2 linked regions of the Ketobacter alkanivorans genome follow. The protein of the gene in region 2 interacts with the protein of the main gene of each other region in a pairwise test. Links are inferred from orthologs where the notes say so. Each region holds a gene or a part of one and is shown on either strand. Other genes may lie near its edges. The genes, in order: trkA and ptsN.

The links.
Region 1: the proteins of ptsN (region 2) and trkA interact in binary tests that used the Escherichia coli proteins (3 or more experiments, as listed by UniProt). The link is inferred for Ketobacter alkanivorans from one-to-one orthologs.

The regions. Positions count from the first base shown.
Region 1 is NZ_CP022684.1:2,672,051-2,675,312, reverse strand. What follows is about bases 172-3,102. They hold trkA (Trk system potassium transporter TrkA), read right to left. Parts: upstream 2,360-3,102; coding sequence 983-2,359; downstream 172-982. Other genes in these bases: rsmB (16S rRNA (cytosine(967)-C(5))-methyltransferase RsmB), read right to left, coding at 2,431-3,102; Kalk_RS11445 (TrkH family potassium uptake protein), read right to left, coding at 172-970. Also shown: more of Kalk_RS11445, read right to left, coding at 1-171; more of rsmB, read right to left, coding at 3,103-3,262. UniProt on the Escherichia coli protein: Part of the constitutive potassium transport systems TrkG and TrkH. May regulate the transport activity of TrkG and TrkH systems. Binds to NAD(+) and NADH.
Region 2 is NZ_CP022684.1:4,024,935-4,028,222, reverse strand. Bases 99-3,055 are described here. They hold ptsN (PTS IIA-like nitrogen regulatory protein PtsN), read left to right. Parts: upstream 99-1,329; coding sequence 1,330-1,782; downstream 1,783-3,055. Other genes in these bases: mgtE (magnesium transporter), read left to right, coding at 3,054-3,055; Kalk_RS17195 (HPr family phosphocarrier protein), read left to right, coding at 2,686-2,958; rapZ (RNase adapter RapZ), read left to right, coding at 1,795-2,646; hpf (ribosome hibernation-promoting factor, HPF/YfiA family), read left to right, coding at 996-1,283; Kalk_RS17215 (RNA polymerase factor sigma-54), read left to right, coding at 99-875. Also shown: more of Kalk_RS17215, read left to right, coding at 1-98; more of mgtE, read left to right, coding at 3,056-3,288. UniProt on the Escherichia coli protein: Seems to have a role in regulating nitrogen assimilation.

The sequences.
Region 1 (3,262 bases), 1.4 Mb from region 2 along the record:
CCACGGCGTAACCAGTGGTGGTGCCGATGGAGACGGATTCAAACAGGGCATGACGGGCGGCCAGGAGAGGGTCATCGTAATCATTGGCGATCATCAGGCCGAAGAATACCAATACGCTGATGCTGAACAGGATGGTGATGTAAAAGCGAAACTCGGGGTCGGTAAAGTAGGAGCTGATACTGCGGCGGCGCCAGGCAACAAAGTGCAGGCCAAAGTTGATACCCGCCAACAGCATGAAGAGCACGGTAATCAGTTCGATGGCGGCGCTATCGAAGTAGCCAATGCTCTCATTGTGGGTTGAAAACCCACCGATGGCCACGGTGGAAAAGCTGTGGCTGATGGCGTCGAACAGGTCCATGCCGCACATCCAATACGCCAGGGCGCAGGTGATGGTTAGGGATACATAGATGTACCACAGGGCTTTGGCGGTTTCGGTAATGCGGGGGGTGAGCTTGTTATCCTTTACCGGGCCTGGGGCTTCGGCACGGTAAAGCTGCATGCCCCCAATGCCCAGCATGGGTAAAATAGCCACCGCCAGTACGATGATCCCCATGCCGCCCAGCCACTGCATTTGTTGGCGGTAAAACAGGATCGACTTGGGCAGGTTGTCGATGTCGCTGATCACGGTGGCGCCGGTGGTGGTCAGCCCGGAAATGGATTCGAACACGGCATCAGCCACGTCCATATGCGGTTCGTTGCCTAACATAAAGGGTATGGCGCCGTAACACCCCAGCACCGTCCAGAACAGCACGACCACCACAAAGCCGTCTCGTACTCGCAGATCCTGTTTGCGATTTTGCACCGGTAGCCAGCACAGCAGGCCCGAGATCAGGGTAATGGCAAAGGCGAAAAAGAACTGTCTTTCACCGCCATCATCATAGATCAGTGCCACCATTGCCGGAATCAGCATGGTGCTGCTGTACACCATCAACAGCAGGCCAAGAATGCGAAGTATGACAGCGGGATGCATACAGGCTCCAAATTAGAAGAAGGTGATTCCCACCTGGAACAGGCGCTCGACATCCTGAATGCGGCGCTTGTCGATCAGGAACAACACCACGTGATCATCGGACTCCACCACGATATCGTCGTGGGCAATCAGCACCTGATCCTTGCGCACGATAGCACCGATAGTGGTGCCCTCCGGCAAGTCGATGTCACCAATGGCCTTACCCACTACCTTGGAGGATTTCTCATCTCCGTGGGCGATGGCTTCGATGGCCTCGGCCGCGCCGCGCCGCAAGGAATGTACATTGGCCACATCCCCTCGCCGCACATGGGTCAGCAAGCTGCCGATGGTGGCCTGCTGGGGTGAGATGGCGATGTCGATGTCGCCGCCCTGCACCAGATCCACGTAGGCGGGGTTGTTGATCAATGCCATCACTTTGCGCGCACCCAGGCGTTTGGCCAGCATGGAGGACATGATGTTGGCCTCATCGTCGTTGGTCACGGCGATGAAGATGTCGGTGTCTTCTACGCTTTCTTCCAGCAGCAGATCCTGATCGGAGGCGTTGCCGCGGATAACGATGGTTTTGTTGAGTTTCTCGGCGAGAAAACCGCAGCGTTCCGGGTTGCGTTCGATGATCTTAACCTGATAGCGGCTTTCCAGTGCCTCGCACAAGCGTTCGCCGATGTTGCCACCCCCGGCGATGATGATTTTTTTGTAGTTGTGTTCCAGCCCGCGCAGCTCGCTCATCACCGCCCGAATGTGGTTTTTGGCGGCGATGAAGAAGACTTCGTCATCGGCTTCGATGATGGTGGTACCTTCGGGGATAATGGGGCGATCGCGGCGGAATATGGCAGCAACGCGGGTGTCTACTGCGGGCATGTGCTGGCGCAGGTAGCGCAGTTCACGGCCCACCAGTGGCCCGTTGAAGTAGGCTTTCACCGCAACCAATTGCAGTTTGCCCTCGGCAAAGTCCAGCACCTGCAATGCGCCGGGGTGCTCGATCAGACGGGTGATGTGGTTGGTGACCACCTGCTCCGGCGAGATGATGACATCAATGGGGAAGGCTTCGTTGCCGAACAGACCTTTGCTTTTGGCCAGATAACTGGCGGAACGCACCCGGGCGATTTTGGTGGGGGTGCGGTGCAATGAATAGGCAACCTGACACGCTACCATGTTGATTTCGTCGGAGTTGGTGACGGCAATGAGCATGTCGGCGTCGTCGGCACCGGCCTGGCGCAGTACGGTGGGATAGGAGGCCATGCCGGATACGGTACGAATGTCGTAACGATCCTGCAGCTCTTGTAGTCGCTCGGAGTCGGTGTCTACTACGGTAATGTCATTATGCTCACTGGCCAGGTTGGCTGCCAGTGTGCCGCCAACTTGGCCTGCACCCAGAATGATGATTTTCATGCTGCAGTTTCGCTTTGTCTTTTCAGGTTCACGAACAGGGCTCTCATCCTATCACGATAGTCGTTGCGCGTTCATTGCGCTTGTGTGTCGTCATGTTGCACGGGTTTCTGTTTGATGGCGCAGTAATAAAATCCATCGTGGCCGTTAATGGTGGGAAACAATTGGCGGCCGCAATCGTGGCCGATGCCCCACTCTGCCGCGATGGTTTGGGCCTTTGCATGACGCTGGTGTTGCAGGAACTGGTGCACTACCCGGCTGTTTTCCTGGGGCAGTATGGAGCAGGTGGCGTACAGCAGGGTACCGCCGGGTTTCAGTAAAGAAAACGCAATTTGCAGCAGGTGTTGCTGAGTGTCCGCCAGTTTGCCAATGTCGGAACGCTTGCGCAGCCATTTGATGTCCGGGTGGCGGCGGATAACACCGGTGGCAGAACAGGGTGCATCCAGCAAAATTCGATCAAAACGTGATTGCGGATGATCCTGTGCGTACTGTTCCAGGCTGGCGTGAACGAGGTTGGCATTCAGATGCAGGCGATCCAGGTTCTCCTGTACCCGCTGCAGCCGCTGGCCGTCCATATCCAGTGCCACTACTTCGGCCAGGGCGGGTTGTTGTTCCAGCAAATGGCAGGTTTTGCCGCCGGGCGCTGCGCAGGTATCTAGGATGCGCTCCCCCGGTTGCGGGTCAAGCAGAAAGGCGCTCAGTTGGGCCGCTTCATCCTGCACCGAAACCCAGCCTTCACGAAAGCCGGGCAGTTCGTCGACATCACAGGGTTTCTCTAAATAGAGTGCGCTGGCTGCCAATTGACCGATACGGGCACCGATGCCGCGCTCTTTGAGTCGGGCCATATAGTCATCGCGACTGTTGTGCAGGCAGTTTACCCGCAGACACATGGGGCCTGGTTCATTG
Region 2 (3,288 bases):
CCCCCGGTGTGGCCGCCCGAGACCTGCGGGAATGCCTGCTGATCCAGCTCAAACAGGAGCCAAAAGGCGACCCAACCCGAGAAGACGCTATTTTGGTCGTGGAAATGTTTCTGGATGCCCTCGGCTCTCGCGACTTTGCCACCATCATGCGCAAGGGCAAGCTATCAGAAACCCGTTTAAAAGCCGCCATCGAGCTGATCCAGGCCCTGAACCCCTACCCAGGCAGCAGCATTGAATCCGATGACACCCAATACGTCATCCCCGATGTCATTGTCAGCAAAGACAAAGGCCGCTGGCGAGTAGAACTGAACCCGGAGGCCACCCCCCGCCTGCGAGTAAACAGTGGCTACGCCTCCCTGATACAGCGGGCCGACAACAGCAGCGACAACACCTTCCTCAAAAACAACCTGCAGGAAGCCCGCTGGTTTATCAAAAGTTTACAAAGCCGTAACGAAACCCTGCTGAAAGTAGCCACCAAGATCGTCGAATATCAGATCGGCTTTCTGGAAGAGGGCGAAGAGTCCATGAAGCCATTGGTTTTACACGACATTGCCGAAGCCGTAGGCATGCACGAATCCACCATCTCCCGAGTAACCACACAGAAATTCATGCATACGCCCCGCGGCATATTTGAGCTGAAATACTTCTTCTCCAGCCACGTCAGCACTGCCTCGGGGGGCGAATGTTCATCCACCGCCATTCGCGCCATTATCAAGAAGCTGGTTGCAGCAGAAAATCCAAAAAAACCGTTGAGCGACAGTAAAATTGCCAACATACTGGAGGAACAGGACATCAAGGTTGCCCGGCGCACGATCGCCAAATACCGCGAGGCTATGATGATTCCCCCTTCCAATGAAAGGAAACGATTGGTTTGACCTCTGGTCATAGAATACAGAGTTGAACATCATCGGTGCCCTTCTGGCCGATGCTATACCAAACCCAAACGCGCCAGCCAATGGGTTGCAGTAAAACAAACCACGATTAAGGAGTGGCCTATGCAAATCAATATCAGCGGACATCACGTAGACGTTACGGACGCACTGAAAGACTACGTTGCCGATAAAATGCAAAAACTCGAACGCCATACCGACGACATCACCAGCATCCAAGCCATCCTGAGTGTCGAAAAGAACCGACAAAAAGCCGAAGCAAAAATTCATGTAAAAGGCGCTGACCTGTTTGCCAACGCCGAATCCGAAGACATGTATGCGGCCATCGACATGATGACCGACAAACTTGATCGCCAAGTGCTGAAGCACAAAGAAAAATCCAAGAGCTGGTAAACAAGGCGATTAACTCCAAAGGTTGTAATAAGGTTAATTGATAACGATGGAACTTGCTGAAATCATCAGTCCGCAACGGGTTTTTGAAGACGTACCTGGCGGCAGCAAAAAGAAAGTTCTGGAAACCGCTGCTGGGCTTATTGCCCAGCAGTACCCCGAACTGGACCCCAACGAATTGTTCGACAGTCTTATATCAAGGGAAAAGCTTGGCAGCACAGGCCTGGGCAAAGGCATCGCCATCCCCCATTGCCGTGCACAGCATTGCAACAACGTTATAGGTGCCTTCATCAAACTCGAAAGTGGCGTGGATTTCGACTCCATTGATCACGAACCCGTGGACATGCTGTTTGTGTTATTGGTGCCGCAAGATGCGCATGAAGAACATCTTAATGTTCTCGCCAAAATCGCCGCCATGTTTAACGATGAAACACGCCGCAACACACTGCGCAATGCACATTCATCCGATAGCATCTACGATGCCCTCGTCACTCCCGTATAAAGGTAATATGCCATGAAGCTGGTCGTAATCAGCGGTCGCTCCGGATCAGGAAAAACCACTGCATTACACGTGCTTGAGGACATCGGCTACTACTGCGTTGACAACCTCCCCGTCACATTGTTGCGGGATCTGATGAGCGAGCTGGCAACGCGCACTGCCCCCCGCATCGAAGAAGTTGCCATTGGCATAGACGCCCGCAACAGCGTAACCCAGCTGGAAAAACTCCCCAACGTATTGCGAGAGCTAACCGCAGACGGCATCGACAGTCAGGTTATCTACCTGGACGCCGGAGATGAAGCACTGATAAAACGCTTCAGCGAAACCCGTCGCCGCCACCCCATCAGTAACGACACCAACACCCTCAAAGAAGCCATTGTGCGCGAACGGGAAATGCTGAACCCGGTAGCATCAAGCGCCAGCCTGATCATCGACACCAGCAACCTCACCCTGCACGAACTGCGCGACCAAATCAAAATGCGAGTGGCCGAAAACCAGGATGGCATGGCCATACTGTTCCAGTCATTCGGTTTCAAAAATGGCATTCCCACCGATGCCGACCTGGTATTCGATGTGCGCTGCCTGCCCAACCCACACTGGATCAGCCAGCTGCGCAGCCAAAGCGGCCTTGATCAAGGCGTGCAGGAATTTTTGCAAGGCCATCAACCGGTAACCGAGATGGTGCACGACCTCACCACATTTCTAGAAACCTGGCTGCCCCGCTTTGCTGCCAACAACCGCAGCTACATGACCGTTTCCATTGGCTGCACCGGAGGCCAACATCGCTCAGTGTACGTCACAGAACAACTGTGTCAGTACTTCAAAACGCGCCTTGGCAATGTTCAGGCTAGACACCGGGACTTGTAAGCTGTTTTAATCAGGGCTGCTGTAATTGTGTGAGCCACTATGAAACTGGAAAAATCCATTACCATCATCAACAAACTGGGATTGCACGCCCGCGCCGCCTCCAAACTGGTGGGCACAGCCTCCCGCTTCGAAAGCAAAATAATACTGAACCGCAGCGGGCAAGAAGCCGACGCCAAAAGCATCATGTCTGTTCTCATGCTGGCGGCCAGTCAGGGCACCGAACTGCAGATCACCATCAAAGGTGCCGACGCAGAAGAAGCCTGGGATCACGTGGCCACCCTGATCAACAACCGCTTCGACGAAGACGAATAAGCTCCTTCTGGTCATCTTATCCACAACTCGCTAGAATGGCCCACCCAATTCAGGAATACCCTCTACCCTAACATACCAGCAACAGGAGGTGATCAGTGGCCAAATCACAAACCAGCCATGAAACCCAAGATCAGCTCCATGCCTTTCTGGATGCACTCCACAGCGGAGCCTTTGATGAAATTCGGCGCATGCTGCGGGGCATGTCACCGGCTGAAGTGGCAAGGCTCATCGAATCCACACCGTTGCGGGCCCGTAACCTGCTATGGCAGCTCATCGACAAAGAAGACGAAGGGGAAGTTCTTCAATACGTAAATGAAGAACTGGCTGCCC